Regions from separate parts of the Metabacillus schmidteae genome, predicted to be linked through region 2. Evidence: riboswitches for the same ligand, from Rfam matches in the RefSeq annotation. Region 2 holds a riboswitch; the other holds the start of a gene.
The links. Region 2 has a riboswitch for glycine ahead of glyA (serine hydroxymethyltransferase). Riboswitches for the same ligand answer to the same signal wherever they lie in the genome.

Region 1 (15,824 bases), 2.4 Mb from region 2:
TCTCATTTCGAGGATACTGAGCGAAGATATACTGAACTAAAGTCGAAAGGTATTGGTTATTTAGGAATTGGGATTTCCGGTGGTGAAGTTGGAGCTTTAACAGGTCCTTCCATCATGCCTGGCGGAGATAAAGAAGTTTATGAAAAGACAGCTCCAATTTTGACAAAAATAGCTGCGCAAGTAAATGGCGACCCTTGCTGTGTTTATCTAGGTCCAAAAGGCGCCGGCCACTTTATCAAAATGGTTCATAACGGAATTGAGTATGCTGATATGCAATTAATTGCAGAGGCATATACATTTTTGCGAGAAAAGTTACATTTAGATGTAGATGAAATTGCCGATATTTTTGACACATGGAACCAAGGCGAGCTAAAAAGTTACTTAATTGAAATTACAGCAGAGATTTTAAGAAAAAAAGATGACATGACCGGTTTACCATTAATCGATGTTATTCTTGATAAAGCAGGACAAAAAGGAACAGGAAAATGGACAAGTATACAAGCAATTGACAACGGAATTCCAACATCTATTATTACTGAATCTTTATTTGCACGTTATATCTCCTCACTAAAAGAAGAGCGGGTTATGGCTGAAGGTATATTGAAAATGCCGGAAGTTGAGCAGCAGAATTTAGATAAAAATGTGTGGATTGATTATGTTAGACAGGCTCTTTATATGGGGAAAGTATGTGCCTATGCACAAGGCTTTACACAGTATAAAATGACATCTGAACTTAATGGATGGGATTTACCTTTAAAGGAAATTGCATTAATCTTCCGTGGTGGTTGTATCATTCGTGCTGAGTTTTTAAATGTTATTAGCAAAGCTTACGAGGAGCAGCCAGATCTAGCTAATTTGCTTATTTCGCCATACTTTGCTGAAAAAATTACAGATTATCAAATGGCCTTGCGTAAAGTTGTATGTGAAGGTATAAATTCCGGTATATCGTTTCCATGTTTAAGTGCTTCCCTTACTTACTTTGATAGTTACCGAAAAGGTATCTCAAATGCAAACATATTACAGGCACAACGTGATTATTTTGGTGCTCATACATATGAAAGACATGATCAGTCAGGGGTCTTCCATACAAATTGGCAATGATTCAGATTCAGGGAAAATAAAAGCCAGTATGGTGCGGTATTTTACCGCGCCATACTGGCTTCTTACTATTTCCTGTTATTTTAGGGAAATTTCTTAATGCCATATCTATTTATACTTTTTCTTAAGGAGCAATGATGAAAAACATTAACTAAGAACCGGGTCCTTCTCACATAAACCAAGCGACTGAGCTGTTGAAGTATGAACTTCATGCAGAAGCTCTGGATTTTCCATTAGTTTTTTACCATATGAAGGAATCATTTCTTTGATTTTCGGTTCCCATTTATCAATGTGTTCAGGAAAGCATTTTGATAATACTTCAAGCATAACGTGTACAGCTGTTGAAGCACCTGGCGATGCACCAAGCAATGCTGCTATTGAGCCATCAGAGGCACTTACAACTTCCGTACCAAATTGTAGTGTACCTTTACCACCAGCCTCAGTATCCTTGATGACCTGCACACGTTGTCCTGCAACGACTAAATCCCAATCTTCACTTTTGGCATTCGGAATAAATTCTCGCAACTCTTCCATGCGTTGCTCTTTAGATAACGTCACTTGTTGAATTAGGTATTTTGTTAAGGACATGTTTTTTGCACCTGCTGCCAACATCGTTAACAGATTATCGGGTTTAACGGAAGTTATCAAGTCAAACATAGAACCATTTTTCAAGAACTTTGGTGTAAAACCTGCAAATGGACCGAACAACAATGATTTTTTATTGTCAATAAAACGGGTGTCCAGATGTGGAACAGACATTGGTGGTGCGCCAACCTTAGCTTTTCCGTAAACTTTTGCATGGTGCTGTGCGACAACAGCGGGATTATTACACACCATAAATAGTCCACTTACCGGGAAACCTCCAATATGCTTCCCTTCGGGAATACCTGTTTTCTGCAATAAGTGCAGGCTTCCTCCTCCGCCTCCGATAAAGACGAATTTTGCCGTATGACGCTCAACATTACCGTTACCTAGATTCTGAACTTTCAATTCCCACAACCCGTCACTTGTCCGTTTGATATCCTGCACACTATGCTTATAGTTAATCTCAACACTTTTTCGCTCTAAGTGATCAAATAACATGCGTGTTAATGCACCAAAGTTAACATCTGTTCCAGAGTCAATTTTGGTTGCTGCTAGAGGTTCAGTTGTTGAGCGATCCTGCATAATGAGTGGAATCCATTCCTTTAATTTTTTTGGATCATCGGAAAATTCCATCCCTTTAAACAATGGGTTCTTTGATAGCGCTTCAAATCGTCTTTTTAAGAATGACACATTTTGTTCCCCTTGGACTAAACTCATATGCGGCAAAGGCATGATAAAATCCTCTGGATTTTGAATCAGCTTGCTTTTAACAAGATAAGACCAAAATTGCATTGAAACTTGAAACTGTTCATTGATGTTTATAGCTTTACTTATATCTACAGATCCATCCGGCTTTTCAACCGTGTAATTAAGCTCACATAATGCCGCATGCCCTGTTCCTGCATTATTCCATTCATTCGAGCTTTCCTCTCCTGCTTTTGAAAGCTTTTCGAATACAGTTATTTCCCAATCCGGTATTAATTCTTTCAGAAGTGTTCCTAACGTCGCACTCATCATACCGGCACCAATTAAGATTACGTCTGTTTTTTTCTGTATGCTGCCCATTATAACCTTCCTTATCCCCTATATTTGTTAGAAAAACTTTGTTTATCGCGGAAGCCTTCGTTTTTCTTATACTATCAACCATAAATTTGATACATCCAAAAGTAGGAGCTCCTGCTTAGGAGTCGCAGAAAGCAAGAAACACCTTAAGAAAAACCTTTTTCTGTTACAACTATAATTATACTACTATTTTAAATATTTTCAGATTAAAATTTATACCATTATCTGATTATTATAAACTATTTAACGCTTGCAAAAAAGGGTGAACTCCATCCGCTATGGTGAAAACTAAAATTATTGGAAATTATTTAACCTTTTAGCTCGAATAATTAAAGTAATTAATAAGAAGCACCTTTAACTATTACGTTAAGGTGCTTTTATCAATTCTCCCTTTTCCCCATTGTAGACTTGTACCTGATTACGTCCCTCGTGTTTCGCTGTGTATAATGCTTTATCTGCATGATTTAAAAGCTGATTAAGTGTTTCTTCTTTCTCTTTTGTTGCTTCAGCTACTCCGCTACTTAACGTCACATAAACAAGATTTTCATCAGTTTGAAGAGGTTTTGTTTCTACATATCTACGTAACTTATTTGCTATTTCTTTTCCCTCTAGAGCTGTATAGCCATTAAGAGCAAGAACAAACTCCTCTCCACCATAGCGGGCAAATAACTCCCCTTCGCTTAACTGAGTTTGGCATATCTTTACAACATGCTTTAGCAGTTGATCCCCAACATGATGACCATACGTATCGTTTACCCTTTTAAAATAATCAATATCAATCAATATAATCGTAAAAGGTTCTGACCTTTTCTTTGCTCCAGCAAACTCCTGCTCACTTTTTTGAAAGAATGCACGACGATTATAAATCTGAGTAAGTTCATCATAATAAGCTAATTGTTCTAATTTAATTTGTAGCCTTTTTAATTCTGTTATATCAGTAAAAATAATTAATAAACCTTTATCATGTTTTGCATGCTGCAATGAGGAAGTACGTACCTGATATATTCGATCAGACGATAATTGAATTTCCTTTGTAAATGATGAAGAAGCTTCTATATTGATAGGAAATGAGCTTCCTGATAATCGGAGCCACACCCCTTCAAATTCCATACCCAGCATAGATTGATTTATTCGTGGAAACATAATTTCACACGCTTTGTTAAATTCGATTAATCGATATGATTCATCCAGCACAATTACACCGTCATTAATACTATTAAAAATAGTATCCTTTGCAATAGGTGTTAGGGTAAACAGGCGTGATGAGTTAATCGACCATAAATATAAAAGTGAGGATAGCCATAAAACCATAGGTACTGGATCGACTCCAGGAGGTGTTAATCCAATTAAATAAATAAAAGCTGTCACCATTGGAACCAGTTGTCCAAACATTAACGCAAGTAATTGCAAGCGATAGATCTTGGCAGTTTCCCTCCAACGGGAAAGAAGCAGCAAAAACGCAACAAACATACAAGAAAATGTAAAAATACCATGAACAACATACCATATTCCAATTTCCTGATGAATATATGGAGCACCTAAGTTTGGATCAACCTCAAAAACCCTATAATGTAAATGATGGAGATCATTTGTAGCTACCATAACAAGGCTAATAACGGGGATTGTTAATAGAACAATAACCTTCTTGGAAGTTAGTTTTATCCCTAAATACTTCATTATAAATAGTAATCCCAACAGCGGTGAGAATGGTAAACCAATATATAAAATAATTGTCCAAAATTTGATTTGCTCAAGGTTTGTAGCCATTAATCCAAATGCAGAAGCAAAGCAATAAACCGAAATAGAAGTAGTATATAAAATAAAAAACTGTGCAATATTCGAATATTGATGGCGTCTTAAAAATACCGATGAGCATAAGTACAAATTCAGTACGCCTGATGTGCAAATAAGAGTAATATAAGCTGTCAGCTGAGAATTCACAATATGATACCTCTTTTTAATAACAATGTTTTCCTTAAATGTAGCATATTTGAAAGGAAAAGTATTTGTTGAAAAAATTGGAAATCGGTGAGGGAAATATACATAAGCAGCAAATTATTAGGGAAAATTATAAGAGAAAATGATGAAGAAGGTTAGATATAATGAAAAGACCTTTATCAAAGATTAGTACGTTCGGTATTACACAATTAAATCCACAGAACCCTTACATGATTGCTTGGTGGTCTGCTGTTTTTCCAGGCTTCGGCCATTATATGCTTAACCGGTATTTAAGAGCAACACTTTTAACACTTGTAGAAGTGATTATAAATACTTTAGCCCATATTAATGAAGCGATGGTCTATTCATTTTGTGGTCAGTTTGAACTTGCAAAAATGGTCATTGAACCTAAATGGGCATTTGGATACCTTGCAATTTATTTAGTTGCAATTGGAGATAGTTTCCGATCCGCCCTGTACCAAAACAAACTATACCATTTAGTTCGATTGGAAAATAAACGAATCTCAAGCATGGAAATTTATCCTATGGAAATTCACTTCATTGAAAAGAAAAGTCCAATCTTTGGGGTCATATATTCCTTTTTCTTTCCTGGATTAGGCCAATTGTATATCAATCGTTTCGGTCTAGCCTTCTATGCTATATTTTGGTGGTGGGTATATATTACCCTGTCGAGCACGCACGAAGCACTATTACTGCTATTACTCGGTCACACCCAGGAGTCTATATCACTTCTCCATCCACATTGGCTGCTATTTATGCCCTCTGTAATGGGTGGTTCTATGTACCATTCATATCGTACAACACTTGAACACAATCATCTTTTTCGACTGGAACAACGCCAAAGATTAAGAAATCGCTATAAACATGCTAAACTTCGAATTTTTCCATAAGCAGGTGCTTGTAAGATGTTGATATTCAGTATATTTGACCAATCAATTGAATTAGAGCAAGCATTAGCTGAATTGGAAGCCAATTTAGTTCCTCGTGAGAATATCCTTATTGTATTTATGGACGATCATTCTACGAAAAATGAATTCAAAGAACAAAGTCCTACTGGTTTCGAAATTGGAATTTCCGTTGCAACCGGTGCAGCAGTTATTGGAGCAAGCAGTGGTTTTATTCTGACCTGGGGACCTATTCTATGGGGACTTATTGGAGCAGTTGTTGGATTTATATTGGGATTCATTTCATTTATTTTATATAAAAGAGTAAAAATACAAGCGATACTGAAAAAGGAAAACTATGAGGTGTCGGTTGTCATTCAATGTAACGAGAATCAGGTTAACTCTATTGGTAATATATTATGGAAATACCAAGCACGTTCAGTTGGATATCATAATTCCTCAAACAAAAAAACTCCCCAACCTAACTAGTTGAGAAGTTTTTTTGTTTATTATGATAAAGATTGAGTAGAATTATTATAGACGCTAGTATCCAAATCTTTCGTTGCCTTACTTGTTATAACACCAGCTGTCATACTTCCACTTACATTAAGTGCAGTACGACCCATATCAATTAGCGGCTCTACAGATATTAGAAGTCCGGCTAATCCTACTGGTAAATTCAATGCTGAAAGGACAAGCAATGCCGCGAACGTAGCACCGCCACCTACACCTGCAACACCGAATGAACTAATTGCTACCACAGCAATTAGTGTAAAGATAAATGATGGTGATAATGGATCAATTCCCACTGTTGGAGCGATCATAACCGCTAACATAGCCGGATAAATACCTGCACACCCATTTTGCCCGATTGTTAGACCAAAAGAACCGGCAAAATTCGCTATTCCCTCAGGTACTCCTAAATCGTTTGTTTGTGCTTTAATATTTAAAGGTAATGTCCCTGCACTTGTTCTTGAAGTGAACGCAAACGTAAGTACTGGGAAGGTTTTCTTTACATAAGTAACCGGATTTAAACCCGCTATTGATATAATGATTAAATGAATAATGAACATAACAATTAATGCTGCGTAGGATGCCAAGACAAACTTTCCAAGCTTCCAGATTGCATGATAATCACTTGTTGCTGTTACTCTTGTCATAAGTGCTAACACACCATAAGGAGTAAGTCTTAAAATCAAAGTAACAACTCGCATAATCACTTTATAGAATGTCTCTACAATATCAGCAAATTTTTCAGCATATACTGGTTCTTTACGTTTAATTCCTAAAAAGGCAATACCAAGAATAGCAGCAAAAATAACAACAGATATAGTTGATGTTGGATTTGCTCCAGTTAAATCTAAAAATGGGTTTGTAGGTATTAATGAAACAATTTGTTGAGGTATCGTCAAATCTTGAACAGTAACAACTTTTTCCTCTAATTCTGCAGCTCTCCCTACCTCTGCTTCCCCTTGCTCAATTTGAACCGCTTCTAAATTAAAGACATGTGCTGAAGTAATCCCTACGGCAGCTGCAATTGCTGTTGTACCTAACAGTACCCCCAAAATCCAGCCACTGACTTTTCCAAGATTTTTTTCCATCTTTAATTTTGTAAATGCAGAAAGAATTGAAATGAAAACTAAAGGCATAACAATCATTTTTAGAAAGCTAACATATCCGTTTCCAACAATATTGAACCAATCAATCGATGTTGAAACAGTTTCTGATTCAATTCCATAGGCAAACTGCATCCCTAAACCAAACAGGATACCTAAACCTAACCCTGTAAATACTCTTTTAGAAAAAGAGACATGCTTTTTCTGCATCATATATAAACCGATAATAAGTAAAAGCATGATGATAATATTAAGAATAACAAATATATACATTGATCCACTTCCTTTTATAAAAACAATTATATAACAATAGAGATATTAACACCGTAATTCCTATATGTAAAGTAGGAAATACTGAGAGTATATAGTAAATTCCCTTTGACCTAATAATGAGATTACCAGATCATCGCTTTTCACTTTTAACTAATTCACTCATGACCCAGTTTGTCCTTGCACCAGTTACTCCAGTACTCGGACAATGACAGCTATCTCCTGTTAAATCAGCTACAATTGTTTCTAATAGAGGTTGGTGAACATGTTGAGGTCGCTCAAATTTCCATTCTTTTTTTCCATCAGCTGTTGTTAGAACAATTGGCTCATCACCAAATGTGGAAAAGGTAAACTTACCTTTACTTCCAACAATTTCATTCGCATCTACATTTTCAAAGGCAGAAAAGCACCAACTTCCTATTCCATGGATTCCAGATTCAAACTGATACGTTCCTGTCACGATATCTTCCGCACGATAGTTGCCTGCTTGGTTTGAAGCAAAGCCACTAGCTTCCTTTATCGGCCCCAGTAAAAAATCTAATAAATCAAGCGTATGACTGGCTAAATCAAAAAACAGACCCCCTCCGGACAATTCAGGCTGAACTCTCCACGGAAGATTTTCCGGATCCATCACATCTTCCCTTGCTTTTTGGTATTGAGTTGATGATACAAAACGGACTTCACCGATTACTTTACTTTCCAACAGCTCTTTTATTTTCACAAACCGAGGCTGTGCCCTGCGATAGTACGCAACATATAAAGGAACCCGCGCTGCTTTACAGGCGGCAATCATCTCATTGCATTCAGCCCAATTGAGTGCCATTGGCTTTTCTACATAAACAGGTTTCCCTGCCTTTGCAACTTTCAGGGTATATTCCTTATGAGAGCCCGGTGGTGTCGCAATATAGACCGCATCCACTTCAGGATCTTGAATAAGTAAGTCAGCATCATCATACCATTTTGGAACCTTATGTCTTTCTGCATAGTCCTTTGCCAGTTCACCTGTTCTCCTCATAACAGCTACCAACTCAGAGTTTTTTATTTTTTGAAATGCTGGTCCACTTTTTACTTCTGTTACATTCCCGCATCCAATAATACCCCAACGAACTCTTTCAAGTTTCATGGAAAATGGCCTCCTCTTATGTACTTTTGTTTTCATAAGTTTAATTAGTTTTAGTTGTCTTACCTACTATAAACTTCTATAGTATAAATGAACATACATATACCTAAGTATTTGTTTTGAGGATAGAGTTTCTTACTAAATATTTCCCATTTCCAGCTAAAAAAAGTCTCTTTGGATTGTGAAATCCTAAAGAGACTTGAGTTTTCCTGCTAAGCTAAATCTTCAGCTTAATAGATAGTAGTTAGAAAAATAATGACAATATGAAAGTCTATATTTTAATGTCATTTTCGTTAAAATAGCTTTTGCCAGTTTCACCAACAGTGCTATTGGTGAAATGGAAATTGACAGTATTAAACCTGCTAAATAAGATAGATGTACCGGTTTCGGCAATTAAGCTGACATTGGTACTAAGAGAAGATTCAGGTCCTCTTTGAATTAAAGACGTATAGCTGTATTTTGGATATCTTTTAAAGTTTGAACTGATTTAGCCAGCTTACCCTTTTCATCTTCAGTTAGTGATAGTTCAACAATATTTTTGACACCTGTTCTAGTGATTACAGAAGGAATCCCTACAAAAACATCATGATGTCCGTATTCTCCCTCTAACAATGCTCCAACAGGTAAGACGGCGTTCTCATTTCTTAAAATAGCCTTTGTTATTCTTACTAGCCCCATTGCAATGCCATAATACGTGGCACCTTTTGCTTTGATAATCTCATAAGCCGCATCACGCACACTAGCAGCTATCTCTTCCTTTCTCTCCTTTGTTAACCTATCTGCGATTGGTGTTCCAGCAATGTTTGTGCTGCTCCATACAGGAAATTGAGAGTCACCATGCTCTCCAATAATATATCCATGAACACTTATTGCTGCTGTTTTAAACTCTTCTCCTACTATATATCTAAATCTTGCAGAGTCTAAAATGGTCCCTGAACCTATTACTCTTTCTTTAGGCAAACCAGAGAATTTCCAAGTCGCATAAGATAAAATATCGACTGGGTTAGTAGCGACTAAGAAAATACCATTAAAGCCAGAATTCATAATGTTCTCGATAATTGATTTAAATATATTAACATTCTTATTCACAAGATCCAGTCTTGTTTCACCAGGCTTTTGTGCTGCACCCGCACATATAACAACTAGAGCAGCATCCTTACAATCTTTATATGAGCCATATCTAATATTCATTGGACTAAGAGCATAGGTTATACCATGGTTTAAATCCATGACATCTCCCTTGGCTTTTTCTTCGTCCAGATCGACTATGATTAAATCATCGCATAAGCCCTGATTTAATAACGCATAAGCATAACTTGAACCAACAGCACCATTACCTACTAATACAATTTTATTACCTAATGTTATATTCATTCTGATTCCTCCTAACCTACTTTTATATTTGTGAAGTGTTTCACATAAATTGATAAAAATTTTTTTAGAGTTTTTATATAGATAATTTATTTAGGTATGTTTGAATAATTCCACAAATTGATTTTAAAAATAACTCCTCTATCATTTGTGAAGTATTTCACAAATAAAATGTACCATGATTTTTCATTTTGCACAAGTTTACCTGAAAGGAAAAAAGAGAAATCAATTTGATTCCTCTAATGACATTCTTACTTATATTTCTTTCTTTTTGCTCCTATATGAGTACATCATAAATATTAATATAAACCATATAGGTGTCAACAATAATGCAGAACGTGTTTCTTCTGCAAACAGCATAATAATAAGAATTATCACAAAAAGCGTTAGGACAACGTAATTAATAAATGGCGTAAAAGGCGCTTTAAATGTTGATTTTGCATGTAATTGTGGACGTGTTTTTTTATACTTTAAATGTGAAATGACAATAACGCCCCATACCCAAATAAAACAAATGGAACTTATCGTTGATACAATTCCAAAGGCTTGTGCTGGAATCAGTTTACTCAAAAGTGCTCCTACCGATACGACAAGCGTGGAAATCAACAACGCATTACCGGGAACATGATTTTTATTTAGTTTCGCGAAACTGGAGGAAGCCTGGTCATTTTTGCCTAAATTATATAAAATCCGGCTTGTTGAAAACATCCCGCTGTTACATGCAGAAGCAGCTGACGTTAAGACGACAAAATTAATAATACCTGCGGCAATTGGTATCCCAATTAAACTAAATGTTTTTACAAATGGACTTTCATCTGCAGTTAGTTGTGTCCATGGATTGATGCATAACAGAACAATAATCGAGCCAATGTAGAAAAAAAGTATTCTTAAAGGAATCTTATTGATTGCAGATGGAATATTTTTTTTCGGATTCGCAGTCTCCGCTGCTGATACCCCCACTAACTCTACTCCAACAAAAGCAAATAAAACCATTTGAAATGATAATAAGAAACCTGAAATACCGTTAGGGAAAATCCCGCCATGTTCCCAAAGGTTCGTAATAGTCACTGTGCCTGCATCTGTCTTAAATCCTATTATTAGCAAAACAATCCCAATGCCGATTAATAAAAGAATCGTTATAACCTTGATTAAGGCAAACCAAAACTCTAGTTCACCAAAAAGCTTTACCGTTAAAAGATTGAATCCTAACAATACAATCAAACAGATGATGGCAGGTATCCACTGTGGTATATCAAACCAATACTGTACATATACACCAACAGCAATAATATCAGCCATTGCGATCATAATCCAACAAAACCAATATGTCCATCCAGTTACAAATGCTACTCTAGGTCCAAGGTAATCTTCGGCAATGTCTGTAAATGATTGATAACCTGCTTTGGACAACAATAGTTCTCCCAGCGCCCTCATAATAAAAAACACGGCAATACCCATTATTAAATAGGCAAAAATAATAGATGGACCTGCCAGTTGTATCGCCTTACCGGATCCTAAGAATAAACCGGTACCAATTGTGCCTCCAATTGCAATTAATTGAACATGCCTGTTTGCTAAATCCCTCTTTAATTCTTGTTGTGCCAAATCTAACTCCTCCTTAAAAGCTGCACACCATACGATGTAAATCAATGATCAAAAATAACTCATCAAAAAAAGAGATCGGATATCATCCAAATCTCTTGGTCATAAGAATATTAAATAGTATTTGTCCACCTACTAACTATTAGTATGGTTTCAAATAGATATTCTATACTCTCCTGTCCTTTTGCCTGAGATTGTGAATCCTTCGGCGCTACGGAATACCGCAGTCTCTCCAGAAGCTGCTCCTGCTATAGTTTCATCCATAGCGATCATAGCTTGGGTATTTATAAAATTATTTTCAAATAATTTTTAATTTTAATGCTCCTCACATACCTTGTCAACAACAAAAGTATCCTCTCATTCATATTTGATAAGATCCTCCTATTAACTTGCAAAGCACCTATATTATTAAATCTAGCTTTTATGTCCACAGCATCAAAAGGAAAACAAGTTAGTTAGCTAGCTGCTGATAGTTTTAATGTAAAAGGAGAGATAATAGCAAAACAAATAATTTGAATATAATATAAATTACATGTATCTATATATACTACTTATTTTCTAAAGTATATAACAATTCTGCTTTTATGAAGTACTCCATTGCCTCTTTATCAAATTGATTGATCGTCAAAATATGGCCGATCAAGTTACATATCTCACCTCTATAGTGAATTAGTTGATTTGCTTCTAAATAATATAAGACTGTATAACCTACTTCAAGTGCTTTATCATAGCTTTCCATATAATATAAAATAAGAGAATAGTGATAACCGATTCTTGGAAATAGTGTGTAGTCATTTATCTGAGGTGTTTTAGTTGAAAGCATTTCATAGGCTTTTTTGAAAAAGAGGAGTGCATCCTTATACTGCTTTTGTTCTAAATGTATTTGCCCCAGAGTATTTAGAATATCAAAGTCTATTTCATTTACAAAATAGTCTTCTTCTACTAGCTCTTCAAGTAATAGCTTCGCTTCTGAATATTCGCCTTCCCGTTTATACAATAAGATCGCAGTTAACCAAGATCTGTACTTTAAAAGCATTCTCCTTGACGGGCAGGATGTATTACGCTTTTTTATAAGTTGATCAAGTTCATTTAGCACCATTTCTAACGCCAAATAGTCATTGAAATAGATTAGTTCTCTACATAATGCTTTTATTTTGTTCAGCTTCTCATCTTTTTCAAGCAGAAGCTGTTCAAGTTGAATATTTAATCTATTTGCAATCTCATATAAGATATCCAAGCGAGGGACGTGCATATTTTTTTCCAGTCGAAAAATTGTTGATTCATCACATAGATTTTCACACAGCTGCTTTCTTGTTAGTCCCTTTTTCTTTCTATAGTACTTTATTCGATCACCTAAGCTCTTCATTCTTTACCTGTCCCTTCAGAATTTTTGACTCATTCTCCATGATTTATTGCAAATCTTCCTATTTAAATTAACAATTATCCTCACTATAATGACATTGAAACAACAGCTGGAAGGTAGTAAAAACAAATGAATGCTTTAAAGGTGACTTTCCATGGTTTCTAATTACCACCTAAAGCCATATTTACCATTTTTTATTATACAAAAGAATATAAAAAAGGGACATAATTCAGGGAAATCCACAAAAAACACTACTTTATTCCTAGCAAAAGGAGGATCTAATTATCCATGTTAAAAGAACTTGAAATAATTGAAACAGATACTCTCGTTTTTACAGAAATCGTAGCCTTTAAAAAAGAAATCTCCAACCCTATGACAATGAAAAAAGAAATGGACAAGCTTATTGAACGTCTAGGTAAAAAGGGACATACACATTGCAATAAGGTCATTACAAAGGTCATTGGCCGAGATGAAAAAAAGAAAACTATTACTATACAAATCATGGTTCCAATTACTGAATCCCATAATATACAGGGTTTCTTCAAAAAGTATGAATCCTACTTTTTTATCGATCAATATACACTAAAAGAAAGTATTAAGATTTCTATACCAAATGATATGAATGAGTTTAAAAGAGCAGTTGATCAATTTGTAAAATATGCTAAAGCTTCAAATGTGAATGAAATAGACTTAAACAAAAATCACATCATTGAAATTGCAAAGGTGGACATGAATGGAACAGTTGTCGGCTTTGATCTGCACATGGAGAAAACGTATAAGGAGGAAAAGTAAGCTATGTTAAATCTTAATGAAGGCATGCAGTTTATCAGGTGTTCCCGTAATGAATATCTTGTAAAAAAGGGCAGTATTTCAAATTATTCTTTTCATATAAAGGATGAAGAGAAATTAGGTATTTTAGAGACTCTATTTGAAAGAATTAGTTTTCCTATTCCTCAAGAACAATTAGCAGGAGAGCTAATCAATAATATTGGCCAAACAAATGAAGAATATGTTTTAGATTTATTAGAACAATTACTTGAAATTGATGTACTGATAGAATCCACTGCAGTTACACAAACTGAGAAATCTATTTGTGTCTTGACAGATTGGGAACATGTATCAGAGGTAAAAGATACCTTTGAAAAAGATCACTATTCTGTTCATATCCTGGTACTTGATGAATCAAATCATGATGAGCAATTCATTCATATTCATGATGATAAGGCTGCAAGCGAAAAATTGAGATCATATGAATATGTGATTCTCTTTAAAAACCATTTTTCCCCTGGTACATTTTATCAAGTAAATAAACTATGCCTGGAGCAAAATAAAAAGTTAATTATTTCTTATCTCGATGGAAATGAAGGAATTATTATTCCTCTACTTAATTTTGATCAAGTAGGCTGTTACAATGATTTTGAAATTTTACGCGAATCTTCTTTTTATAACCTCTTAGACTATCAAGTAATGAAGGAACGATTACTTCAACAAGATAAAATTCAACATTCATCAAGACCTCTTCACTTCCATATGCTTGTCAATCAAACGATATTATTACTAAATCATTATACACGTTTCTCATCAATGAATTATTTTGCCTACTCACTGGATTTTGAACGTATGGTAAATACGAAAACCCGATTATTGAAATTCCCAAAATGTCCAAGCTGCCAAAGTGACAAAAACCTTGTACATGCATTTATATAAGAAGATAGGAGGATGTGCAATTGGATAAGCAAATGCTAAGCATTATGTTTGAGGAGAAGGAAGAGAAGTTCACCGGTGAAGAAGTAGCTGTTTTTAAAAGATATATTGAAGAAAACGTAGCTTATTCTGAGAACATTTTTGAGTTTTTAGAGGAGAATTTATCATACTACTCGGCTCGTTATACAAGTGAACACTATTTCTCACCATCAGAATACTTTCATGTGAATTCAAATCCTGTTTCTTCCGATGAATTTTTAAAAAATATGGACCTGTATGAAAAATCTATTGAGTGGCATAGTTCAACTGTTCATCCACAAGACTCGGAATATGTCATGAGAAAAGAAAAATATGTTGATTTGGGAGATTTTCCACTAACCATTAAAGAACTCATAGCTCATTTAAACGAATATAGTAAACAAGGATATTTTATGATTGATTTGCTGATCCTTGTTCATAATGAAATATACCAATACCTTCCGCAAAAGGACTTTTTATTTAAATGGAAAAATACTTCACAGATAAAAGAAAAATTAAAACAGCATCAATATTTTTCTTTCAGGTCTCTTTCAAAGGAAATCGTAGAAGATGAAAATTCTATTATCCTACTTCCTATTTTTACTCCTATTCGAAAAATGCTGTTTTTAGGAGAGTATGGGTATAAAAATGGTTTAATCCAATATGGAAGAATCTTAGAAAGAATTAGCCAGCATCTCGAAAAAACTGGACAACCCTTTGAACATATAGAGTACCTTGATACTAGTAAAGTAAACGAAATACTTCATCTTGACGGAGTAGAAAGAAGCATTATGGAAGTTTTTATTACGAAATCTTAAGAAAGGGGCTGAAGACTCTATGGAAGGAACAAGAATAAAGGAAATTCCGGATAAACTGCAACAAATAAAAGAACAGCTACTAGATGTGACAGATATGGACCAAGTAAAGGTTGCCCATGAAATAATTGATGATACACCTTACAAAACGAAGAATTACATGAAATATATGCATGATGAGTATTACATCCAGCATAATAAAGAACATATTATTAAACAATCGCATAAAAAAATACCTCTTAAGGTGAATAGTGAACGATTTCAGAACAAAATGGTTTCACATCTAATTTCCAACAGACATTCACTGAGAGATTATGAAAACAAAAAAGTAGATTTTGAAACCTTCAGTAACATCAT
Region 2 (15,824 bases):
ACTTATATATTCTGGCATTAAAGAGTTTCTTTTAATTATCAACTGAAAATGATCTGTTCATTAATAAATGAACAGATCATTTTCTTATAGGCATCTTACATCGTGCTAATATCAATAACAAATCGATACTTCACATCTGAAGCTAAAACACGTTCGTATGCTTCGTCAATTTGATCAGCTGATATCACTTCTATATTAGGAACAATATTATGTTTTCCACAGAAATCCAACATTTCCTGAGTCTCACGGATACCACCAATCATTGACCCTGCAAACGAACGGCGATGAGGAATAAGAGAGAACACATTAACAGCCAATGGCTCTGCAGGAGCACCAACATTTACTAGGGTTCCATCCAGTGTTAATAGTGAAAGGTAAGCATTAATATCGATCTGCGCACTTACCGTGTTGATGATTAGATCGAATGTACCAGCAAGATTCTGGAATGTATCCGGGTCGCTAGTCGCATAATAGTTTTCTGCACCGAATTGCAAGCCATCTTCTTTTTTCTTCAATGTTTGTGACAGCACGGTAACTTCAGCACCCATGGCGTGTGAAATCTTGACGGCCATATGACCAAGACCACCCAAACCAACTACAGCTACTTTTTTACCTGGACCTGCTCCCCAATGATTTAATGGTGAATATGTAGTAATACCTGCACAAAGCAATGGTGCTGCAACATCAAGTTCAATATTATCAGGTATTTTGACTACAAAATCTTCCGTTACGACAATGTGTGTAGAATAGCCTCCTTGTGTTGGCTCGCCGTATTTGTCAACACCCGCATATGTAGGGATATTTCCTTTTAGACAGTATTGTTCTTCTCCTTTTCGGCAGTTCTCACATTCACCGCAGGAGTCAACCATACATCCGACCCCAACACGGTCACCGACCTTGTACTTTGTAACCTCGGCTCCAACATCTGTGACAATTCCCGCTATTTCATGTCCAGGTACGAGCGGATAGTTCACTTCACCCCACTCACCGTGCGCAGTATGGATATCAGAATGACATATTCCTGCAAATTTAATTTCAATTAAAACATCATGTAAATCAAGATCACGTCGTTTAATTTCAGCAGCTCGAAACGGTTTGTCCGGACCATCGACAGCACGTGCTTTAGCAGTAATCATTAAAACAACCTCCTATTTTTTCCTTTTTCAAGAGAGTGTATATTCACTTTTAACAGGTAAGTGACTAAATCAAGTTGATTTACATCCCTGCTCCCTTCTACAAAACAATGTTAAATCCTATAGTTAACTCTAGGTCAAGAGGTTTACTGATATTTTTTTATTCTTCTTCAGTAAGGATTTAGATCAATTATCATTATCTTCTCTAGTTAACTAGAATTTATAGAGTTTGAATCTTCTATATTTTTATACTTTGACATAAAGCAAATGGAGTGATAAAATCCCCACATAAATATAGAGTTAACTCGAGGTCTATATATGGTAGAAAGGGAGATACAAATTGAAATCATATTCTATAAGTGAAGTTGCGAAAGAATTGAACCTAACAGTATATACTTTGCGTTATTATGACAAAGAGGGACTAATGCCCTTTGTTGAACGGAGATCTAACGGAACGCGATTGTTTAAGGAATCTGATATTGGCGCTTTAAAAGTTATTGAATGTCTTAAATCTACCGGGATGCCTATTAAGGAAATTAAAAACTTTATTGATTGGTGTTCTGATGGGGATTCTACATTGCAGCAAAGATATGACATGTTTATAGAACGAAAAGCTAATGTGGAATCACAACTAGAGGAATTAAAAAAGACGATGGAACTCATCGAGCATAAATGCTGGTATTACAAGACGGCTTTGGATGCCGGAACAGAGGATATTCATAAAAATAATAAAATAGAGATTTAGAATACTAATAATAGAAAGCCACTTGTATTATTGAAATACAAGTAGCTTTCTTTGTTCACGTTTACCAAAACACACATTTTAAAAAAGTAAATAATAGTGGCGTATTTATATATTTGGTTTTCTTAAATATCTTTGTAATATATTGAGTTCCTTGCACCTTATAAGCTTCTTATTACACAAATTCAATGGAACATGCACCTGAAGCAAAACGTTCTCCAACAGAAAATTGGTGTTCCTCAGAATAATCAATTTGAGTTTCATTATCTAAATAACGCTTGGTAAATGGATCAATTTGAATGGTAATTTCACCATATTTAATGACAATATCGTTTCGGCGTGGCTCATCAAAAATTAGTGAGAATTTGACAAATAATCCACATCCTCCAGCTATATCGGCATCAATTCTAGGTGCGTGTTCTCTTTTCCATTCCAAATTTTGTAGCTTTTCTAATGCTGCTTCCGTAATGGTAATAAACATCAATCCCTCTCCTTTTCATTAAACATCTTAATGCCCTTTACCTCTTCTTCGGTATGATAGGAGGAGCGAGTAAGTGGTCCCTGCTATACAATGATTTAAGCCTTTTGACAGTCCAATTTTTTGTTCCTTAAAATCCTGTGGGGTTCAATTATTTGAATTCCAATAGCATCATAATATTCTTATATTTAATATTGATAAAGAGAAGCCAAAAAAAGATTTGGTTATACTTGGACAGATTCTTTTACAAGTTCTACTACTTCTTCTTTTGTATAACGTAAAATTGGTTGTCTTGCTGCTTGAACTTCATCCAATCGGCCTATAACTGTTGTATGTGGTGCTTCTAATACAATATTAGGGTTATCCTCAACTTCTTTCGCGATTTGAATCATCACTTGTGCAAAAGCATCTATTGTTTCTTTTGTCTCCGTTTCTGTCGGTTCAATCATTAAACACTCTTCCACATTAAGCGGGAAGTAAATTGTTGGTGGATGGTAACCAAAATCAAGGAGACGTTTTGCAATGTCTAACGTTCTCACGCCAAGTTTTTTCTGCCTCGAGCCAGAAAGAACAAATTCATGTTTACACACTTGTGAGTATGGTGCCTCGAAATAAGGCTCTAGTTTCTTACGAAGGTAATTCGCATGGAGAACAGCTCCTTCAGATACTTGACGCAGTCCTTCAGGACCCATTGTACGAATATACGTGTAAGCACGTACCAATATGCCAAAATTTCCATAGTAACCTTTTACTCGTCCAATTGATAGTGGCTGATTAGAATTAAGAACATACAGATCACCGTTTTTTTCAATACGCGGTACTGGCAGATAAGGAATGAGCTTCTTTTTAACACCAACTGGGCCAGCACCAGGTCCCCCGCCACCATGAGGTGTAGTAAATGTCTTATGAAGATTTAAATGAACGATATCAAAACCCATTTTACCTGGTGTTGTTTTACCTAAGATCGCATTGGCATTAGCACCATCATAGTAAAGTAATCCCCCTGCTTCATGAACAACCTTAGCAATTTCAACAATCTCTTTTTCGAATAACCCAAGTGTATTTGGATTTGTTAACATTAATGCAGCTGTATCATTGTCAACATGTTTCTTTAATTCATCTAAATCAACTAATCCATTTTTATTTGAAGGAATTGTAACGGTCTTAAAACCAGCAACATTAGCACTAGCAGGGTTCGTACCGTGTGCTGAATCAGGAACAAGCACCTTTGTTCTTTTTTCCCCTTTATTTTCTAAGTAGGCTTTCACCATCATTAACCCGGTCCATTCACCTTGAGCTCCTGCAGAGGGTTGTAATGTTACGGCGTCCATTCCTGTGATAACAGCTAAATCCTCTTGTAATTCGTAGAGTAGCTCTAATGCACCTTGCACTGTTTCTTCGGACTGGTAGGGATGTATTCGACTAAACCCTTCTAACCTTGCAACATCTTCATTTATCTTTGGATTATATTTCATCGTACAAGAGCCAAGTGGATAAAAGCCATTATCAATTCCATGGTTTTTATTTGATAAAGCTGTATAATGACGAACAAGCTGCAGCTCCGAAACCTCAGGGAGTTCCGCTGGTATATCTCGGATTAGATGCTTTGGGAGTCTGTCTTCTATATTAATTCGGTCAACATCACTTTCTGGAAGGCTTGCACCGACACGACCAGGTCGACTTATTTCAAAAATCATTTCATTATATTCAACCATAAATAACCGCCTCCAAAACCCTTATATATTGATCAATCTCTTCTTTTGTCCGCTGCTCTGTAACTGCTATCAGCACCTGGTTTTTAAAGCCATAATCATTTTCTAAATTAAATCCACCAATAATCCCCTGGTCTAGAAGCTTTTCATTTGCTTCTTTTATTGAACATGGAAGTTCAACAATAAATTCATTAAAGAAAGGTGAATGATTTTTAATTACGAACCCTTTTTCCTGTAAAGATTTTGCCATATAATTGGTCTTGTCAAAATTCAGTTGTGCCATATGACGAATTCCTTGTTTTCCAAGTGCAGTCATACAGATGGAAGACGCTAATGCATTTAATGCTTGATTCGAACAAATATTTGATGAGGCCTTATCCCGACGAATATGCTGCTCTCGAGCTTGAAGGGTTAACACAAATCCACGTTTTCCTTGCTCATCTGTTGTTTGTCCGACTATTCTGCCTGGAATTTTCCGCATTAATTTTTTATTAACTGCAAAGTAACCACAGTGTGGTCCTCCAAAAGACATTGGAATACCTAATGGCTGCATATCACCAATAACAATGTCTGCTCCAAGCTTTCCAGGAGATTGTAAAAGAGCTAATGCAAGCGGATTTGCACTTACAATAAACAATGCCCCGTTTGCTTTTGCAATATCGTTCATAATCGCTAAATCTTCAATTGATCCAAAGAAATTTGGATATTGAACAATAATAGCAGCCGTATCTTTATCAATTTGTGCTTCCAAGTCTTTCATATCTGTTATGTCTTCGATTAAATCCACTTCACTAACACGAAACTCTGGGCCAGCTGCCACTGTTTTTAAGATTGCACGTGACTCAGGATGAACTGATTTTGATACAAGCACTTTTGAACGCTTTGTTGATACAACTGCCAGTGATGCTGCTTCAGCTAGAGAGGTAAACCCATCATACATAGATGAATTGGCAACATCCATACCGGTTAATTCACAAACCATTGTCTGGAATTCAAAAATAGCCTGTAATTCCCCCTGACTAATTTCTGGCTGATAAGGTGTATAAGCAGTATAAAATTCTGAACGTGAAATCATATGATTCACAACACTCGGAATGTAGTGATCATAAGTACCGGCACCTAAAAATGTTGAGTAGGAATTGGCATGTTTATTTTTTGCTGCAAGCTGACTCATTTTTTTCACAAGCAATGGTTCTGGTATGGCTTTCGGAATCTCTAATTCTTCATCTAGGCGAATATCCGTTGGAATATCCTTAAATAAATCATCGATTGAATGTACGTTTAAATAAGATAACATTTCCTCTTGATCTTGTTTTGTATCTGGAAGATATCGATAGGTAGCAGTCACGTTATTCCTCTCCTTCATTAATAAATGATTGGTACGCTTCTTCGTTCATTAGGGCCTTTAGTTCTTCTGGATTGGATAATTCTACTTCTACTAACCACCCTGCTTCATAAGGATCATTATTTATTGTTTCAGGTTCATCCTCAAGCTCTTCATTCACCCGGACAACCTTCCCGGATAACGGAGCAAATAATTCAGAAACTGCTTTTACAGACTCGATCGTACCCATTGTGTCATCTACTGTTAATTCATCATCAAGTTGAGGTCCTTCAATAAATACAATATCCCCCAGTTGTTTTTGTGCATAATCGGAAATTCCAATTCGTACACGGTTGTCATCTACTTCCAACACCCATTCATGTTCCTTGCTATATAGTAAGTTTGCTAGTTTATTAGCCATTATTTATCCTTCTTTCTGTTATTATATTTTTTTATTTTCCCTTTTTATAGAAAGGAGTTGGTACTACAACTGCATCTACTAATTTATTGCGGACTTGAACTTTTAATCGTGTTCCTACTTCGCCATATTTTGCTGAAACAAATGCCAGACCTAAACTTTTCTTTAATGTTGGTGAGTGTGTTCCTGAAGTAATAAATCCGATTTCCTCTTCCCATTGGGTAAAAACTTTATATCCATGCCGAGGAATTCCTCTTCCCTCTAGTTCAATTCCAACGATCTTCCGACGTAGCCCGATTATTTTTTCATTAACAAGTGCAGCTTTACCTATAAATTCACTTTCCTTGTTTGTTTTGACTGCAAAACCAATTCCTGCTTCAATTGGATTGATTTCTTTTGTAAGTTCTTGACCATATAGGGCTAGACATGCTTCAAACCGCAGCGTATCACGTGCACCAAGCCCACATGGTTTAAGTCCATCCTCTTCACCTACCTTCAATAGCAGCTTCCACAGCTCTTTTGCTTTATCTGATGCTAAATACAGTTCGAAGCCGTCTTCTCCTGTATACCCTGTACGGGATACGAGAACTTCAGATATACCATTTAGATTAACATCCTGTTCAAAACGGAAGAAACCTATGGTTGATAAGTCGAGTTCCGTTATTTTTTGCAAAATACTTTCCGCCTTTGGACCTTGTATAGCAAGCTGAGCTACTTCATTTGAAATATTTGTTATATTTACTTCTGCAGTTACATGTTGCGCCATCCAATTTAGGTCCTTTTCAATGTTGGCTGCGTTAATTACAAGGAGAAATCTATGATCTTCTAACTTATAAACGAGTAAGTCATCGACGGTTCCACCGTCCGAATAACACATTGCTGTATATTGAGCCTGGTTAATATGAAGCTTTGTGACATCATTTGTTACAAGAGTGTTAATATACGTTTCTGCATCCCGCCCCTCAATAAGAACCTCTCCCATGTGGGAAACATCAAAAAGCCCTGCTTTTGTTCGAACCGTCTGATGCTCTTCTAAAATACTTGAAAACTGGACTGGTAAAGCCCACCCTCCAAAGTCAATCACCTTTGCACCATGATTTTTATATACATCAAATAGTGGTGTTCTTTTCAATACGGTTGTTTCCATGCTTACACCTCCAATTAAGATTTCTTGCAAAATACTCTTTCCTTTACTTGTTTAGCGGTTTCTGTTGCAGCGAGTCCACCAAGTGATGTTTCTTTTAAGGTTCGCGGCATTTCTTTTCCTATCATATACATGGCCTCAATCACCTCATCACACGGAATCCGGCTTTCTACACCCGCAAGAGCTAAGTCTGCGGCTGAAAAGGCGATCGATGTCCCAATGACATTTCGTTTAATACATGGTACTTCAACAAGACCAGCAACAGGATCACATACTAAACCTAACAGTGATTTCATGGCAATAGCCGTCGCATTTACGGCTTGTTCCGGAGTGCCTCCTTTTAGCTCGACGATGGTTCCAGCAGCCATAGCAGTTGCAGATCCTACTTCTGCTTGACAACCTCCAGCTGCTCCTGAAATAAACGAGCGGTTTGCAATCACATAACCAAGCATACTTGCTGTAAATAACCCCATAACTAACTCTTGATGGGAAAAATGATCGTTTTTAAGAAGTGAAAAAAGTACACCCGGTAAGATTCCTGCCGCTCCTGCTGTCGGCGTAGCAACAATGACTCCCATTCGTGCATTGTTTTCTGATGTTGCTAATGAGTAAGTCATGGCATCGCTAATATAGATTCCTGAAAGTGATTTTCCTTGTGTTGTATACTCAAACATTTTCACCGCATCACCTCCGGAAATACCACTTGGTGCAGTTGAGCGATCTTTTATCCCGTTATCTACGGCTTCCTTCATTTTTATTAATCGTTCTTCCATCATACGGATAATGGTTTCTTCCTCTTTTCCCGACTTTTCTACTTCCAACATTAACATCATTTCACCAATGTTTTTTTGCTCACTCTGACAAGCTACAATCAACTCTTCCATAGACTGAATGTTCATAAAAGTAACCCTGGGTATACTTTCCCACATTGTTCAACCTTTTTGGCAAGTGCTGCATAGTCATCATCTGTGCTTAGTCGAATATCAACCAGTTCATCGTTGATCATAAAGATTTTTGATATACCGCCCCCAAGGGATACACCGCCAACCTTAACATGGCGATCACCACGCTTCGCTTTTACAACCGTTGTATTTGGATGAGGAAAATAGTCGCAGTGAACGTCAAATTCCAAATCGTACTTTACCCCATACTTTTCTGCTAATTCTAATGATTGTCTAATTCGCAAATCATCTGTTTTTAGCCCAATCAAGCCACCAAGCAATGCTTTATCAGTTCCATGACCTTGATAGGTTTCAGCAAAGGAATCATAAAAAATAATGTTAGCCACTTCGGGACATCCACCAACCAACTCATGAATAAACTTTCCAATTGATACTACTCCTGCTGTATGAGAGCTTGAAGGACCTACCATGATTGGACCAATAATATCAAAACAACTTTGAAATTCCATGATAATCACACTCCCTTAAACATAAATTGATTGTTGAAATAAAGGATAAATACCGCAAATGACTTTCGTTGTTTCTTTAGCTTTTTCAAGCACCGTTTTTTCACCTTTATTTTTTAAAATCTCAGCGATCATTTCACCAATTTTCACCATTTCTTCCCGTTGCATTCCACGAGTTGTTAGTGCAGCAGTTCCCATCCGAATTCCGCTAGTTATAAACGGACTCTCTGGATCATATGGAATCGTGTTTTTGTTAACGGTAATACCTGCTTCTTCCAATAATTTTTCCGCTTCTTTGCCAGTTAAGCCCCATGGGCGAACATCTAATAGGACAATATGGTTATCCGTACCACCAGAAACAAGTGTTGCTCCTTCCCTTATTAATGTTTCACTTAATATCTTTGCATTAGTAATTACTTGCTTAGAGTATTTATAAAAACTAGGCTGTAGTGCTTCATTAAAGGCAACTGCTTTAGCTGCAATGATGTGCATAAGCGGTCCACCCTGAATACCTGGAAAAACAGCCTTATTTACAGCTTTTATGATCTCTTCTTTATTTGTTAAAATAACTCCGCCACGCGGTCCTCTCAAGGTTTTATGTGTTGTGCTTGTTATGACATCTGCATATGGAACTGGTGATGGATGAAGACCCGCAGCAACGAGTCCAGCAATATGTGCCATGTCGACCATAAATTTTGCTCCAACTTGATCTGCAATGCTTTTAAATCGTTTAAAGTCAATCGTTCGTGGATAGGCACTTGCCCCTGCAATTATTAATTTTGGTTTCTCTTTTTCTGCAATGCTTTCAACTTCATCATAATCAATCAAGTGAGTATCTTCTCTTACACCGTAGGACACAATGTCAAACCATTTTCCAGATATGCTGACAGGACTTCCATGTGTTAAGTGACCACCATGGGAGAGATCCATTCCCATCACTTTATCTCCTGGCGTTAGCAATGCATAAAAAACAGCGAGATTTGCTTGTGCTCCCGAATGCGGCTGAACATTAGCATACTTAGATCCAAATAATTCCGTTAGACGCTCAATCGCTACTTGCTCGGCTACATCAACAAACTCACATCCGCCATAATAGCGCTTCTCTGGATATCCTTCTGCATATTTATTTGTCATGATGCTTCCCATAGCTTCTAAGACATCTTCACTAACAAAGTTTTCTGATGCAATTAACTCTAGTGTTTGATGCTGACGGCACTTCTCCTTCTCAATCGCTTCAAAAATGGTAGAATCATTTACGCGCAAACCCATTCTCAATTCCTCCTTGAAGATAGATCAGTTTTCTTTTAGTAATCAGTTACTAATCTATTTTTCTAAGAAAACTGTTTAATACAGGATGCTTCACTACCTTTTTTGTACACAAAAAAGGACAGAAAAGGGTAGCGTAGCGTTAGCTCCCCTTCTCTGTCCTTTTACCTGAGAGTTTAAACTCTAACATTCTTAGAGTCTTCCCCTTTGGTGGCGTCATACCGTATACGCGCTCTCCAGAGTTGCGTCCAGTTGTAGTTCCATCTACCTGAGAGATTTATTCCAAGGGTATTTTTGGAACTTGCTCCTTCGGTGGCGTGTTACTTGCACTCTCCCACAACTGTCATCCGCTCTTATTAAATTTTTGTTATTTTTAGAATAATTTGATAATAAGAAAAAGTCAATCGCAATTTTAAAAATATTGTAAGTCAATTTATTTATACGTTTTAACCATTTACCTCACTCATTTTTCTCACCTATTCGGTAAATAAGAACTCCGCTATCCGATATCTAGATTATAAATCCAGTAATAATAAATTTTAAGTAGTCACTTTAATATCATTTAGTATAAAAAAGTATACTTGTTATATTATTTTGTTTATGTCATGTGTTTATCTGCCAAAATATCCCCATTACTGCTTCGTATAACAAACTTCAATTTCTTATTGTTATTTAGTAAGAAGAAACTATCTACGCAAAAAATTCATCGTTACATTTTCTACCAAATCAATTGTACAGAACCTTTAAACTAATATAAAAATGTAATTAAATATCTCATCTCAAAATAAAGGGAGTTGGCGTTATGTTAATCTTCTATAAATTGTTTTCCTTTTTTTAGCTATTATGATTATTTAAAGAAATTCTGAATTCATACAATTATCTCAACTTCATGTACTAATAATTCTTTACATCAAATGGACTGTTTTATCCGTAACTAAAAAGTAAAATTCCCAAAAAATATCTAAATGAAAAGGAGAGCTATCTATGAAAACCAAGCCTTTATATTTAAACAGCTTATTTTTTATCTCGATTTTACTAACCTGTATCTTTATTATTTGGGGAATCTTTTTCACTGAAAATATGAATACAATTACTTCCGCATTATTTGATGGTACTGTTTCCAACTTAGGATGGATTTATATTTTAGGAGCATTTTTCTTTGTATTATTTTCCTTTTACCTAATGTTCTCAAAGTATGGTAAAATCCGACTCGGTAAGGATGCTGATAAACCTGAATTTTCAACAGGATCCTGGCTTGCGATGTTATTTGGTGCAGGTACAGGAATAGGAATTGTCTATTATGGTGTTGCTGAACCAGTGCTACACTACACCTCACCTCCAGTTGGAGAAGGATATAATGCTGCTGCAGCTGAAAAAGCTATGGAATATTCATTTTTTCATTGGGGGTTACAACCCTGGGGAATATACGCTGTTATAGGGCTGGCATTTGCGTTTTTTCAATTCAAAAAGGGACTACCTGCTTCCGTTAGTTCTGCCTTTTATCCCATCTTAAAAGAAAAAATTCACGGTCCAATAGGAAATATAATTGATATTCTTGCTATTATTGCAACTGTTTTCGGTATAGCAACTTCTTTAGGATTAGGAACTATGCAAATCACTGCCGGTTTAAACCACTTATTCAATATTCCGGATACTCTACCCATTCAGTTGACTGTTATTGGTGTTGCTACAATTCTTTATATGTTATCAATCAGTACCGGAATAGGCCGTGGAATTAAGATCCTGTCAAATACGGCCCTGCTTTTATCTATCGCAATAATGGCTATTATTATCGTTGCAGGTCCAACCACCTCTATTTTTAATACGCTAATAGATTCAACAGGTGGTTATATTAGCAATTGGGTTAATATGAGTTTAGGATTAGTGCCATTCGGAGATGCATCGTGGTTACATGGTTGGACGCTCTTTTACTGGGCATGGTGGATTGCATGGGCACCTTTTGTTGGCTTATTTATTGCTAGAATCTCTAAAGGGAGAACAATTAGTGAATTTATTTTTGGTGTATTAATTGTTCCAACTCTTGGCACTTTTTTATGGTTTTCTGTCTTTGGTGGTTCAGCATTACATATTATTCACAACTTAGGAAACACAGAACTTGCCACAGCTGTCACTTCAAATCTTTCATTATCTATTTTTAACTTCTTTGAGTATTTACCATTTCCTTTACTTTTAAGCATGTTAGGCTTTTTAGTTATAGCAGTATATTATATTACAGTTGCTGATACAGCTACCTATGTTTTAGGAATGCTCTCAGAGAGAGGGAGATTAACACCATCTACTAGCGTTAAAATAACATGGGGAATTATTCAAGCACTGGTTGCTACTGTTTTACTACTAGCCGGTGGATTAGAGGTTCTACAACGATTTTCTATTGTAGTAGCATTCCCTTTCGCTATTATCATGTTTCTAATGTGTTGGTCTTTGTTTATTGAATTAAGAAAAGAAGTTAATATCAATTCAAAGAAGTATTCCTTGGTAAAGGATCGTACAGAGAAACATATTGAGCCTATAACAAGTACAGAAAATAAAACTGGTACTAATTCTTATTAAGTAAGTATCCTATAGGAGGATAGGTATTATAACATCTATCCTTTAAATAATATCCTTTCTTCCTAAACAATATAAACCTTCAATAAAAATCTCCCTTGGATCTCGTAATTTGTCCAAGGGAGAATTTTATATACTTGAATCCTCATCCCCCGTTTTAATTCTTAACCTATAAATAGTATTCCTTTTTCATAAGTTTCTAGTTTCTAAAATTAATATCTATCTATAATCATTACTTTTCACTTTCTTTCCCACAAGTAGTTCTTGTCAAGTTGCTAATATTGTTCTGATGTGTTTTCCTTGAAATAAAGATAACTTCCTCCTTTTCTAAATTCAAACCAAAAAGGAATAGTTGTTGCACTATTCCACTTTGATAAATTTGTATGTTTTCTCTAAGTGATCCTACATTTTCTCCTTTTGAACCTCTCATTAAAATGAAATGGTGAACAGTTTATATAAGGATAGCGGTAATAAGATTATTGCAATAAGAAATAATAATAAATGTGTAAATTGCAAGTTACCTTTACGCATCCCTTGGATAAAAAGAAATATCCAGAGAATACTTAAGCTGATTTGTATGGCAGATTCAATAATTTATACCACCACCTAAATTTGTGCTATTTTATTAGCTTGTTTATGGAACTAGAATTGATATTATCTTACTCTATATAGAGAAAAAGAACAGAGAGGGGCAGTTATTTTTGTCCCTTCTTTGTCCTCTTATCTGAGAGTTTCATCCCAGACGTATAGATTGAACTATTGTGTTACAGCAACACTCTTTTTTTCAAAGTTCATTGAAGAACTATGCCCTGGCTGAACTTTTGCTTTTGGGTCAATATATGCTTTTGCATTATTTACTGCAGTTGGTGCTTCCCCGAAGCCACTTGCAATGAGATTCACCTTGCCATCATAGGTACATATATCACCTGCAGCATAAATTCCTTCAATATTTGTTTCCATTCTAGAATTAACAACGATTGAGTTTTTTTCAATTTCAAGACCCCACTCTTTAATTGGTCCAAGAGAAGAAACAAAACCAAAGTTTACAATTAGCTCATCAATAGAAATGGTCTTTATTTCACTTCCTTTTACAGCTTCTAGAACAACCTCATTAATTTTATCTTCACCAATTAACTGAGTTGGGACATATGGTGTTAATACTTCAACGGTTGATTTCTTTAACAATTCAACACTATGTTCATGTGCACGAAATTTATCACGTCGGTGAGTCAGAAATACTTTCTCAGCAATTGGTTCGAGCATGAGCGCCCAGTCAACTGCTGAATCTCCTCCACCAGCAACCATAACACGTTTTCCAGAAAACTTATTGATATCTCCTACAAAGTAATGTAAATTCGTAGTCTCATATTTAGTAGCTTCTTCAAGTTCAAGTTTACGAGGTTGAAAAGCTCCATTTCCTGCTGTAATAATGATTGACTTTGTATAGTGAATATCTTGGTTTGTCGTTATCTTAAACGTACCGTCTGAATCCTTTTCAACAGATTCTACTTTCTGTTCAAGAGCAATAATTGGTTCGAATTTTGCCATTTGATCCTTTAAGTTATTTATCAAATCCTGTGCAAGTATTTTTGGAAACCCTGCTACATCATATATATATTTATCAGGGTATAATGCACTAAGCTGCCCTCCCAATTGTAGTAGGCTCTCTATTATTTTTACGCTACATTGGCGCATTCCTCCATAAAAGGCAGTGAATAAACCTACAGGACCTCCTCCAATAATAGTAATATCAAATATCTCTTTATTTTGAGACATAGCATTCTCTCCTTTTAAACTTTCTAGATATAATGGAATAAAAGATAAGGACGTCATGATATCAACGTCCTGTTGTTTGAAAATTCAAAATATAATCTATACTATAATTGAAAGAAGTTATTGCATTTAATTAGCCATTTGATTTGATGATAATCCAATCGATTCTAGAACATAATCATAAAAGTGAGAAACATGATGCTCAATTGGTACCAGAATTCCTCCGTTCTGGTAGGCTTTTGATCTCATATTTTCTTGACACCATTGACATGCCTCGAAGTCTTGTTCATTTACTCGATGAAATAATTCAACAGCATCTGTAGCATCAAAATCTGTTTTAGCCATTTCATCTGGATCAAATAACCAATCACAAATAACAATAGATCTTTCCGCACTGATTGGAATGATGCGATGTATGATAACATGATCAGGTGTTAAATTAATAAATATATGTGGATTTATAGTCATTCCGTAATATAACCGATCATCCTCTGGTAATAACCCTTTTAACATTGGTCGATTTCCTTTTCCACTAATCGAGAATGCCTCTATATTTTCACTAAAACTTGCTCCTGAACCTGTTTCATTCTGTGTACCAACTCCAGTACGGAATTGAGGGAAAGCTGAAGTAAGTTCTGGATGAATAGCTGAGCAATGATAGCATTCTTGAAAGTTTTCTACAATAATCTTCCAGTTTGCTTTCACATCATATTCTTTACGTTGAGCAACTCTTAAGTTTTGAATTTGGTATCTAGCTAATGTCTCAAGCTCACCAAAACGATCAATTATTTGCGGATTTAATTGTTCCTCAAGAGGCAGTGGATTTTCTGATAAGTTCAACCAGATTAATCCATGCCATGTTTGGACATACACTTTCTCCAAACCATAACTTTCATTATTTACTAACTCCTCGCGGCAATCACTTGATTTTGGAACCCCTGCTAATCGACCATCAAGTCCATAGCTCCATGAATGGTAAGGGCAACGAATAATACCAGTTTTCCCTGAAGAATCACTACAAAGTGTAGCACCCCGATGACGACATACATTTAAAAAACCACGTAGCACAAGATCTTTCCCTCTAATAATCAATATATTTTCACCTTCAACCTTAAGTGTGATATATTGACCAGGCTCAGCCACGTCATACTCATAGCCCACAAAAAGCCAGTGTTTTGCAAAGATATGCTTTTTTTCTAATTCAAAAATCTCTGGGGAAGTATACAGTTCACCTTTTAATGTAGATTTAATTTTTCCATTACCATTTACAACATTTTCTTTAATTATCATTTTCCTGTTCTCCCTTCAAACATCCTTGACATTATTAATGATTAAATGAACGATGAAATTAAGAAACTACTAACTTTTATAGTTAACCCCTAAATGAATTTATTGATAGGCAAAACGTTTTGGACTAAATAAATCAATAGGATGATTCGTTTTTCCATCGATCACTAAGTCAGCTAAAATTTCCCCGACTACACTAGCAAACTTAAATCCGTGTCCTGAAAAACCTGCAGCAATGGCCACTTGTGGATGTTCTGGATGCTCCGATATAACAAAATGTTCATCTGGTGTGTTTGTATACAGGCAAGTTTTACCTTGTAAAAATCGACCGTTTAACTGTGGAAGACCTTGAGATATATACTCTCTCATCATCTCCACTTCTTTGTCATACACGTTTCGATCAATGGTTTCAGGCAAACATTGCTTCCCTTTGCGGAAAAAGGCAATTTTTGCTCCTTCCGCTCCTATTCCAGTAGAAGGAAAACCATATAATTGAACTCCATCATCAGCTTCCCATATATAAATAGGGTGTTTTCCTACCTTGAATGGTTCAATTCCATTCTTTGGCTCA

Region 1: another riboswitch for glycine. It lies ahead of HWV59_RS01060 (amino acid permease); the one in region 2 lies ahead of glyA (serine hydroxymethyltransferase).

Annotation. Positions count from the first base shown of each region.
Region 1 is NZ_CAESCH010000001.1:227,038-242,861, forward strand. Features, by position in the region: gene gnd (decarboxylating NADP(+)-dependent phosphogluconate dehydrogenase) at 1-1,101, shown strand, start outside; gene HWV59_RS01025 (malate:quinone oxidoreductase) at 1,246-2,748, opposite strand; gene HWV59_RS01030 (sensor domain-containing diguanylate cyclase) at 3,112-4,686, opposite strand; gene HWV59_RS01035 (hypothetical protein) at 4,848-5,594, shown strand; gene HWV59_RS01040 (hypothetical protein) at 5,610-6,077, shown strand; gene HWV59_RS01045 (L-cystine transporter) at 6,098-7,477, opposite strand; gene HWV59_RS01050 (Gfo/Idh/MocA family protein) at 7,608-8,597, opposite strand; gene HWV59_RS01055 (L-lactate dehydrogenase) at 9,033-9,968, opposite strand; gene HWV59_RS01060 (amino acid permease) at 10,221-11,570, opposite strand; glycine riboswitch at 11,734-11,813, opposite strand; gene HWV59_RS01065 (helix-turn-helix domain-containing protein) at 12,115-12,933, opposite strand; gene HWV59_RS01070 (hypothetical protein) at 13,219-13,722, shown strand; gene HWV59_RS01075 (hypothetical protein) at 13,726-14,637, shown strand; gene HWV59_RS01080 (hypothetical protein) at 14,658-15,470, shown strand; gene HWV59_RS01085 (SagB family peptide dehydrogenase) at 15,490-15,824, shown strand, end outside.
Region 2 is NZ_CAESCH010000001.1:2,640,796-2,656,619, reverse strand. Features, by position in the region: gene HWV59_RS12705 (NAD(P)-dependent alcohol dehydrogenase) at 96-1,136, opposite strand; gene HWV59_RS12700 (MerR family transcriptional regulator) at 1,474-1,878, shown strand; gene HWV59_RS12695 (iron-sulfur cluster biosynthesis family protein) at 2,051-2,356, opposite strand; gene gcvPB (aminomethyl-transferring glycine dehydrogenase subunit GcvPB) at 2,578-4,068, opposite strand; gene gcvPA (aminomethyl-transferring glycine dehydrogenase subunit GcvPA) at 4,061-5,431, opposite strand; gene gcvH (glycine cleavage system protein GcvH) at 5,415-5,810, opposite strand; gene gcvT (glycine cleavage system aminomethyltransferase GcvT) at 5,842-6,954, opposite strand; gene sdaAA (L-serine ammonia-lyase, iron-sulfur-dependent, subunit alpha) at 6,969-7,850, opposite strand; gene HWV59_RS12665 (serine dehydratase beta chain) at 7,847-8,362, opposite strand; gene glyA (serine hydroxymethyltransferase) at 8,378-9,628, opposite strand; glycine riboswitch at 9,871-9,972, opposite strand; gene HWV59_RS12655 (BCCT family transporter) at 10,610-12,196, shown strand; gene HWV59_RS12650 (NAD(P)/FAD-dependent oxidoreductase) at 12,950-13,969, opposite strand; gene HWV59_RS12645 (aromatic ring-hydroxylating oxygenase subunit alpha) at 14,096-15,256, opposite strand; gene solA (N-methyl-L-tryptophan oxidase) at 15,356-15,824, opposite strand, start outside.